Regions from separate parts of the Actinomadura sp. NPDC047616 genome, predicted to be linked through region 2. Evidence: riboswitches for the same ligand, from Rfam matches in the RefSeq annotation. Region 2 holds a riboswitch; each other region holds the start of a gene.
What was found. A riboswitch is a leader RNA that binds a small molecule or an ion and turns the genes downstream of it on or off. The one in region 2 is predicted to bind cyclic di-AMP.
Positions count from the first base shown of each region.

Region 1: linked by a shared signal. The riboswitch ahead of ABZ801_RS04405 (hypothetical protein) and the one ahead of ABZ801_RS07195 (hypothetical protein) in region 2 are both predicted to bind cyclic di-AMP.
Region 3: linked by a shared signal. The riboswitch ahead of ABZ801_RS41310 (C40 family peptidase) and the one ahead of ABZ801_RS07195 (hypothetical protein) in region 2 are both predicted to bind cyclic di-AMP.

Region 1 is NZ_JBEYTB010000001.1:926,462-929,703, forward strand. Features, by position in the region: gene purL (phosphoribosylformylglycinamidine synthase subunit PurL) at 1-126, shown strand, start outside; gene ABZ801_RS04400 (DUF2199 domain-containing protein) at 225-728, opposite strand; gene ABZ801_RS04405 (hypothetical protein) at 752-1,696, opposite strand; cyclic di-AMP (ydaO/yuaA leader) riboswitch at 1,700-1,875, opposite strand; gene ABZ801_RS04410 (S8 family peptidase) at 2,094-3,242, opposite strand, start outside.
Region 2 is NZ_JBEYTB010000002.1:643,788-647,029, reverse strand. Features, by position in the region: gene ABZ801_RS07200 (M48 family metallopeptidase) at 1-318, opposite strand, end outside; gene ABZ801_RS07195 (hypothetical protein) at 419-1,687, opposite strand; cyclic di-AMP (ydaO/yuaA leader) riboswitch at 1,887-2,100, opposite strand; gene ABZ801_RS07190 (NlpC/P60 family protein) at 2,507-3,242, opposite strand, start outside.
Region 3 is NZ_JBEYTB010000035.1:21,660-24,901, reverse strand. Features, by position in the region: gene typA (translational GTPase TypA) at 1-1,340, opposite strand, end outside; cyclic di-AMP (ydaO/yuaA leader) riboswitch at 1,536-1,720, shown strand; gene ABZ801_RS41310 (C40 family peptidase) at 1,761-2,735, shown strand; gene ABZ801_RS41305 ((deoxy)nucleoside triphosphate pyrophosphohydrolase) at 2,790-3,173, opposite strand; gene ABZ801_RS41300 (Mut7-C RNAse domain-containing protein) at 3,203-3,242, opposite strand, start outside.

The sequences.
Region 1 (3,242 bases), on a different contig from region 2:
GGCGGCGATTCGCTCCACATCTCCGCGCGGGGGGCCGACGGGCAGCCGCAGGAGCTGTTCTCCATCCCGCTCGCCGAACTGCGCGAGACGCACGAGCACATCGTCCCCAGCTACGCCAACGACTGACCGTCACACCCGAGAAGGCCGCCGGCCCGCCGCGAGCGGACGGCGGCCTTCGCCGTCTCTTGTGCTCGGAACGTCCGTCCGGCGGCGGGTTGTTGCGGTTACCTTGCTTCGGGGTGGAGCAGGGTCTCGGCGATCTGCTGAACGCGGGCCCGCGTGATCCCCGAGCGCTGCTCGACCGCCAACGGGTGGTCGGTGGGTTCCAGCTCGATGGACGGGCGTTCGCCGACCGGGCGGGTGTGCAGGTTGGTCCTGAGATTGATCGTCGTGGGGGAGTAGAGCGTCAGTTCCGTGGACAGCCAGCCGAAGTAGGCGGGCTCGCCCTCCCTGCCCGGGGTGTCCCAGAGCTTCAGGGCGCGGGTGAAGTTGTCCTGGCTGAGCGACACCCAGACGCCCCAGCTGAAGATCTCGCCGCTGTCGACCACGGGGATCTCGATCAGCCCGTGGACGAAGAACGCCTGACCTTTGATCACACAGGTGTCGGAGGTCAGCTCGCTGGCGGGGTCGGCCGCGAACTCGGGGGCCCAGTAGTCCGGGGCCGGTGCGGCGAAGGCCATCGGCAGTTCGTCGTGGTGCCGTCCGCAGTGCGAACAGTGGAACCCCATGTGAGTGGACAGGCCGGGCTCCCCTAGAACACCGAGATGTGGACGTGGTCGTAGTGGTTGGCGGTGACGCCGCCGCGGTTCTCCATGGTGCGCCAGCCGGGGCTGCGCATGTCGTAGATGCGCTGCCGCCAGATCACGTACTTGATGCCCAGGCGGTTGGCGTTGGCGACGGCGTACTCGGCCGTGCGGTCGCCGAGGGACTTGCCGCTCGACGACGGCATCGTGCCGCCGGTGCTGACCATGAAGTCGCAGGCGCGCCCGGTGGCGTGGTCCTGCGGGTCGCCGGTCATCCGCACGCAGCCGATGATCGGGAACGGGCCGAACTCGATGTCGATGGTGTTCTTGACCTTCAGCATGCGGGGGGTGACCCCGCCCATCCCGGAGCTGGGGGACTCGGGCTTGAACTTCTTGATCATCGCCTGGACCTTGCGCTTCTGCGAGCGCAGTTCCGCGATGTCCTTCTCCAGCTCGTCGACCTTCTTCTGGTACTCCTCGCGCGCCTTCTTCTGCTCGGTCACCAGCTGCTCGATCTGGCGCACCTTGGCGGCCTGGTTGGACGCCACGTGGCTGGCCAGGCTGGCGTTGTTGAGCACGTTGTCGGGGTCGTCGCTGGCCAGCACCGCCACGGCCGGGTCGGTGGTGCCCGTCATGTACTGGGAGGCGGCCATCTGCGCCACCAGGGTGCGCGCGCCGTCGAGGTCCCGCTGGAGCAGGCGCTGCTTCTGCTGGGCCTTCTGGATGCCGTACTGGGCGTCCTTGAGCTTGGCCAGGTCGCCGCCGTACGCCTTGTCGAGCTGGGCGATCTGCCTGTTCAGCTTGCTCATCCGGCCGGTGTCACCCGGGTCCGCCTGGGCGGGCGCCGTGCCCGCCGACGTCACCAAGACGGCCGCCGCGGCGACGGCGAGAGCCAAGACGGGGCGCCGCGTCCGCGCGGCATGACGGGGGCGGGTGGAGCTCGGGCTCTCCACGTCGTCTCCTCTCCTGTGACGCCTACCGGGTTAGCTGACGGGTTCGGGCCGGGAGTCCGCCCTATCGCGGCGGGGCCGCGAATTCACCCCGGTGCCGACGTGACCTGGCTGGCCGCCCGGCGTTTGGGTCCCCGGTTCCCGTGCCGTAGTACGGCCGCGGGATTCGGCTGGCTCGGCCAGCCTGCCGATCGGTTTGCGATCATGCCCACCCCAGTGGGCGAAGGCTACTGTAAGGAACCGGTCGGTTCTTGGCCAAGATTAGACCCAAGGGAAACCTGGGATGGCCGGGACTGCGAGACAAGACGGACCGCCGCCCCGCAGCGTAGCGCGTCGGCGGCACGCGCAGCGGGACCCCTGCCCGGGCGGGCAGGGGTCCCAAGCCGCGGTACTGCGACGGTCAAGCGGTGCCCTTGTAGAGCAGCCGGTTGGGCGTGCCGCTCGGGATGCGCTTGAGGCGGCTCTTGGTGGAGTTGTCGTTCAGCCACTTCTGCACGGTCGGGAACGTGGCGCCGCGGTGCGACTGCAGGTACAGCGCCGCCGCCCCGGCGACGTGCGGGGACGCCATGGACGTGCCGGACAGCGACGCCGTGCCGCCGCCGGGCCACGTCGACTTGATGCCGTAGCCGGGCGCGAAGATGTCCACGCAGGACCCGTAGTTGGAGAAGGTGGCGCGGTTGTCGTAGATGGTGGTCGCGCCGACCGCCTGCACCCAGCCGGCGCTGGCCGGGGAGGTGTTGCAGGCGTTCTGGTTCTCGTTGCCCGCCGCGACGGCGACGAAGACGCCCGACTTGGACAGGTTCGTCATGGCGGTGTTGAGCGCGGTGGACTTGGGGCCGCCCAGGGACAGGTTGGCGACCGCGGGCTTGACGGCGTTCTTCCGCGTCCAGTCGACGGCGGCGATGACGTCGGACAGCTCGCCGAAGCCCTCGCAGTCCAGCACGCGCAGCGACCGCAGGTTGACCTTCTTGGCCACCCCGTAGGTCTTGGACCCGATCGTGCCCGCCACGTGGGTGCCGTGCCCGTTGCAGTCCCAGCCGTCGGAGAAGGCCGGGGCCTTCCAGACCGACTTGGCGCGGCCCTCGAACTGCGGGTGCGACCAGGCGATCCCGGTGTCGATGACGTAGGCGTTCACGCCGCTGCCGGTGTTCTTGTAGTAATAGGACTTCGACAGCGGCAGCTTGCGCTGGTCGATGCGGTCCAGGCCCCACGTGGGGGAGTTCTGCGTGGTGCTGGCCCGGTAGATCTGGTCCTGCTCGATCGCGACGACGTTGCGGTTGCGGCGCAGCTTGTCCAGCTGCGCGGCGCTGAGCTTGGCGGCGAAGCCGTTGAGCGCGCCCCCGAACCGCTGGACCGACCCCGCGTTCACCTGGCCGGCGGTGGTGGCCGCCGAGGTGCCGTCCTTGAGCGTGACGATGTACTTGCCCGGAACGGGGGTGCCCTGCGCGGCCGTGACCTGAACCCGGACGGGATCGGGGACGGCGGCCAGGGAGAGCGGCGCGGCGACGACGACCAGACCGGCCGTGACCGCACCGGTGACGAGAAATCT
Region 2 (3,242 bases):
CCCCGCGTACGCGGGCGGGGCCAGGGCCGCGTCGAACGCCCGCGACCGTTCGATCTGGGCGGGGGTGAAGTCGAGGGCCGGGTCGGGGGCGACGTGCCCGCCGGGGACGCGTCCGGGCAGCGGGTTCCACGGCGTGGTGACCGCCAGCACGACGCCCACGGCCGCGAACAGCACCACCGACGCGACCGCCGCCGCCACCCGCGGCCTGGCACGCCCCCGGGGGGCCTGCTCCGGCCGGGCCGGCCGGGGCGGTGGGTCGCTCGCCCGGGCGGCGCTCACCGGAGCGTCCGCCGTGTTCTCGCCGCGCTCGCCGCTCACTGCCTCGCCTCCGCACACGCCGTCCCGCCGTCCGGCTCGTCTCGTCGCCGGCCCGGTGCCGTCGGCCCGGTCTCGTCACCCGGCCCTGCCGCACGTCTCGTCAGCCCAGCTCCTCGCGCAGATAATCGCGCCACAGCGCGGTGAAACGGTCCGGGCCGACGCCCAGTGTCCCGCGCAGCGCGGTGTCCTCCGGCATGCGGCCCGCGGCCCGGTAGAGCCGGACCAGCGTGGCCTCACCGTACCGCTCGGCGATCATCCGGCACGCCAGCCACGCCCCCTGGTACGCCTGCGACAGCCGCGGCGAGGAGCCGTCGAAGTCGGCGCGGCCGGGGAGCCGGGCGGGCAGCCGCCCGGCGGCGACCTCGGCGCGCAGCTCGCGGGCCGCCGACCGGACGCCGACGTCGGCCCGCAGGTAGCCCACGTAGTCGGCCAGGCCCTCGATCAGCCACAGCGGGGTGCGGCCGTCGCGTGCCCCGCCGGTGGCCACGTGGGTCAGCTCGTGCGTCAGCACGACGTCGCGGCCCAGCTCGTTGAGGCGGGCGAACGCGGTGGGAGAGACGACCACGCGGTCGGCGCCGGGTCCCTCGGCGGTGGGCGCCACGGTGGCGACGGCGGCGATCTGGTCGAGGTTCTGCGACGGCCCGGCCAGCGCGGCGGCCAGCCGGGCGTCGGCGGGCACCAGCGCGACGGTGCGCCTGCGCCGGCCGTCGCCGGTCACGCCGGCGACGACGGGCACGGCCGCGTCCAGGCGGCGGGCGATCTCTTCCAGGCGCGGCCCGTCGCCCACCACGAGGGTGTGGCGGCCCCGGACCACGGTGAGCGGGCCGCCGTCGAAGACCTCGCCCTCGTCGGCCAGGCCGCGCGCGGAGCCGTCGCCCACGACCGTCCAGAAGCCCGCACGCGGCGCGAACGTCAGGTAGCGGATGCGGACGACGGATGCGTCGTCGAAGCCGCGCAGACGGTAGCTCAGCCGCACGCGGGCCACGGCGGTGCCGGGTTCGACCCGGTCGAGCGTCTCGCTCCACGACGCCAGCGGAAGCCGGAGCAGGTTGTCGAACAGGCGGCCCTGGGCGTCGCGGTACGGGGCCGGGGCGGTGGCGACCGTGGCCATGAAGGCGGTGCGGTCGCGTTCGCGTACGGCGCGCGTCCGGTTGGCCAGGACGGCCGCGACCGCGCGCGCGTCGGGCGCGGTGGTGGGCGTCGCGGAGGCCGTGGTGCGGGCGGGCGAGTCGGATCCGGCGGCGGTCAGGCCGAGGCCCGTCAGCAGGCATCCCGCGAGGGCGACCGCGGTCGCGATGACGGCCGCGCGGCGCGAGACCCGGCGGGCCGGTGTCCCGTCCGTCTCGGGGCGACCGTCGTCGTCCATCATGCGCGCGATCCTATGCGGGGAGCGGTGCCGCTCATGCGGCGTGACAGGGACGGGAAGACAGAACGGCGTGGCCGCCCGTCAGGGGCGGCCACGCCGCGGCAGAGACTGTGGTTCGGTCCGTCATGGACCCCGGAAGATGGAGACCGCCGGAATACCGGGGTGGCGGTCCGTGTTCTCAGAAAGAGTTCTCAGGTGGCGCTCACTCCTTCCAGACGCCTACCGGGTTAGCTGACGGGTTCGGTCGTGGAAGTCGACCTACGGCGCACATGTCCTCGACTATTCCGGGTGCGGGACATGGGCGCCGATTCACCCCGGAGCCGGCGACGGCCCGTACGGACGGGCCCGAGACGGCCGGCTCGGTGGGTCCCCGGCTCCACCCCGCGTGTTCGGGGCGGACTCGGCGGCCAAGCGGCGATGAACTTGTTCGGCTGGACTTGCTGAAGGACGGTCCCGGGTGCGGGATCCGTCCGGCCGGGCCCGGTGGGCCTCCGTGACGCGCTCACGGCGCCATGCACACCGAGGCGTGCGCACGTGCGGCCTGGGACCGGCGAGCGGGGAACGGCATCTGGCGGATGCCGCGGGGATGACGCGGCACGGTGTGCCGCTGCGGGGCGCGGCACCTGGCGGGTGCCGCGGGGGCGACGCCTGGGAGACGTCGCCGCTGGTACGGCGCCTGGCGGGCGTCGCAAGCGATCACAAAGTACCAAAGAGCGACGGATAGGCAAATACCCGACAAAAAGATCTACGGTCCAGGTCAGAGCGCATCTGACCTGGACCGTAGTCGCGAAAACGGGGCGGGGGCGAGGGGAGCGCGGGCCGTCAGACCCGTCCGGCGCCGTAGAAGTTCGTCCGGTAGTAGCCCGAGGTGATCGAGACGATCTCCACGTTCTTGCCGGTGCGCGGCGCGTGGATCATCTTGCCGCCGCCGATGTACAGCCCCACGTGCCCGAGGCTGTTGAAGAACACCAGGTCGCCGGGCTGCAGCGCGTCGAACGACACGCGGCGGGTCGCGGCGTACTGGCTGTTGGTGACGCGCGGCAGGTTCACCCCGGCCGCGCCCCAGGCGCGCATCGTCAGCCCCGAGCAGTCGTAGCCGTTCGGCCCCTCGGCGCCGTACACGTACGGCTTGCCGAGCTGCGCGTAGGCGAAGTTGATCGCCGTGCGCGCCGACCCGCTGGCCGGGCCGTTGTAGGTGGCCCCGCCGCCCGCGCCGGGCTTGTCGTCGCGCTCGCCGAGCCTGCGCAGCAGCTTCTTCTGCGCCGCGATCGACTTGTCGACCTCGGCCTTCTTCTCCCGCAGCTCCTTGGCCTTCTTGGCGACCTCGTCGTAGGCCGCCTGGGCCTGCGCCTGCTCCCGGCGCAGCCGCTGCGTGGAGGCCAGGAACTGGTCCAGCTCCGAACTGCGGTTGCGCGACAGGTGCGAGATCACCGCGGACTGGTCGAGGATCTTCTGCGGGTCCTCCGCGCCGGCGAACCCGACGACGTCGCCGGTGTCACCGTTCTTGTACGCGGTGGCCGCCATCTCGGCGATCTTGCGGCGCAGCTCGTTGAAGGTC
Region 3 (3,242 bases), on a different contig from region 2:
ATCCAGCCGGTGCCGTGGTTGGTCATCTGCTCCATGCGGCCCTTGCGGACGGCCAGCAGCTGGGTGACGGCGCCCAGGTGCTCCTCGGGGATGTCGATGGTGAGCCGCTCGACGGGCTCGTGCTTCTTGCCGTCGATCTCTTTGGCGACGACCTGGGGCTTGCCGACGGTCAGCTCGTAGCCCTCGCGCCGCATGTTCTCCACCAGGATGGCCAGGGCCAGCTCGCCGCGGCCCTGCACCTCCCAGGCGTCGGGACGGTCGGTGGGCAGCACCCGGATGGACACGTTGCCGACCAGCTCGCGGTCCAGGCGGTCCTTGACGAGCCGGGCGGTGACCTTGGTGCCCTTCTCCCGGCCGGCCAGCGGTCCGGTGTTGGTGCCGATCGTCATGGAGATCGCGGGCTCGTCCACGGTGATCAGCGGCATCGGACGCGGGTCGTCCGGGTCGGCGATGGTCTCACCGATCATGATGTCGGGAATGCCGGCGATGGCGATGATGTCGCCGGGCCCGGCCTCGTCGGCGGGTTTGCGCTCCAGCGCCTCGGTCATCAGCAGCTCGCTGATGCGCACCCGCTCGACGCTGCCGTCGCGACGGCACCAGGCGACCTGCTGGCCCTTCTTGATGGTGCCGGCGTGCACCCGGCACAGCGCGATGCGGCCGAGGTAGCTGGAGGCGTCCAGGTTGGTGACGTGCGCCTGCAGCGGGGTGTCGGGGTCGTAGGACGGCGCCGGGACGGTGTCCTTGATCACCTGGAAGAGCGGCTCCAGGTCGGGCGAGCCGGGCAGCTCGCCGTTGCCGGGGGCCTCCAGGGACGCCCGGCCCGCGCGGCCGGAGGCGTAGACGATCGGGAACTCGATCTGGTCGTCGTCGGCGCCGAGGTCCATGAACAGCTCGTAGGTCTCGTCGACGACCTCGGAGATCCGGGCGTCCGGCCGGTCGGTCTTGTTGATCACCAGGATGACCGGCAGCCGGGCCTCCAGGGCCTTGCGCAGCACGAACCGGGTCTGCGGCAGCGGGCCCTCGCTGGCGTCGACCAGCAGCACCACCCCGTCGACCATGGACAGGCCGCGCTCGACCTCGCCGCCGAAGTCGGCGTGGCCGGGCGTGTCGATGATGTTGATGGTGAGCCCGCCGTGCCGGACGGCGGTGTTCTTGGCCAGGATCGTGATGCCCTTCTCCCGTTCCAGGGCGTCGGAGTCCATCACGCGCTCGTTGACGTCCTGGTTCGCGCGGAACGCCCCGGACTGCCACAGCATGGCGTCGACCAGCGTCGTCTTGCCGTGGTCGACGTGGGCGACGATCGCGACGTTCCGAAGGTCGTCGCGGGTGGAGATGGGCATGCGATTCTCGCTCTGGTGGAGGATCAGGGAGTCGCCGCGGAGCCGCGGCCGTCCCGATTCTACTTGCCGGTCCGTACCGCCCCAGCGAACCGCCCGCTGAATTCGTCCCATATGCCCCGGTTGCCGTGATTTACGGTTTCTTTGTACTCTCTCCGGACCCGGCCGTCCCGAGCCCGCCGGACCACTGCGCGGGCTGCGGCCGGACCGCCGAATCCCCCCACGGGGAGCCGGGGAACCACATCCCGGGGCGCCGCCGCCCCCGGGACTCGGGGTGAATCGACGCAGGTCGCACCGTCAGCAGTGACGCGCGCTCATGTCGTAGGGCGAACTCCCCGCCCGAACCCGTCAGCTAACCCGGTAGGCGGACGAGGAGAGGAGTGCACGCCCTTGCCCCCCGGTCACCGTTCACGGCGTGTCGCCGTGTCCACCATCACAGCGGCCGCCGCGGCCTCGGTCGCCCTGGGCTGGGCCGTCGCGCCCGCCGCCGCGACCGCCCCGGTCGCCGCGCCGCGCCTGGCCGATCCCGGCCGTCCCAGCGAGAGCGAGCTGCGTGAGCGGCTGGACGCGCTGAACACCGAGGCCGAGCGGCTCACCGAGCGGTACAACAAGACGCGCGTCGAGCTGGACAAGGCCCGGCGCGCCGAACGCGACGCCGCCCGGGCCGCCGCCGCTCTGCAGGACCAGGCCGCCCCCGCCCGCGCTGAGCTCGGCAAACTCGCCGCCGCCAACTACATCAGCGGCGGTCCGGACGCGCTGTTCTTCTCGACCGGCGACGCCAAGACCCTGTCCGCGTCGGCGTACCTGGTGCAGAACCAGACCGCCACGCTCGGACGCCTGCAGACGCAGATCAACCGGGCCAACCTGGCGCAGCGCGAGGCCGTCGCCAGGACGGCGCAGGTGCAGCGCGCCGCCGCGCAGGTGGAGACCGCCCGCAACGCCGCCAAGGCCAAGGTCGAGGAGGTCGAGAAGCAGCTCGACAAGCTCACCACGACCAAGGCCAAGGACCCCCGGACGGGCCTGTCCGCCACCATCAAGGGCTCCGGACTGCCCGCGAAGATGGCGCGCAAGGCCTACTCCAAGCTCGGCAGCCCGTACGTGTGGGCCGCGGCCGGCCCGAAGAGCTTCGACTGCTCGGGCCTGGTGGTGTGGGCGTACGCGCAGGTCGGCAAGAAGGGCCTGCCGCACTACACCGGCGCGCTCTACGAGCTGGGACGCAAGGTCGACCGCAGCGAACTGCGCTCGGGCGACCTGGTCTACTTCGGCGGCGACCTGCACCACATGGGGATCTACCTGAGCGACGGCAAGTACCTGCACGCCCCGCAGACGGGCGACGTCGTCAAGATCTCCAAGCTGTCGGACCGCTCCGACTACGCGGGCGCCAACCGCATCTCCTGACCCCGCCCGGACCGCGCCGGGCCGGTCAGGCCGTCCGGTCGGCCCGGGGCGGGTTCAGGCCGAGCCGTTCAGGTAGGGGCGGATCGCCTCGACGATCGGCAGGTCGCCGGGCAGCCACGCCACGTCGTACAGCTCGTCGGGGGCCAGCCAGCGCAGCGCCAGGTGCTCCAGCGGCTGCGGCCGGCCCTCGACCAGCTCCGCCGTCCACACCCGCAGGACGCTTCCCGCGCCGAGCGCGAGCGGCCAGTCGCCGCCGATCCGGTCACCGAGCGCGATCTTGACGCCCAGCTCCTCGTGGCACTCGCGGACCAGGGCGTCCCGGTCCGACTCGCCCGGGTCGACCTTGCCGCCGGGAAACTCCCAGCCCCCGGCCAGCTCCGGGGGCTCGCCGCGCTGGGCGGCCAGCAGCCGTCCGGCGGCGATGATCGCCGCGCCCACCACCACGTTGATCGTGACCAGCCCCTCTCTCAGGACGCGGCGCTGTCGACGGCGCCGCCCGTCCCCGGT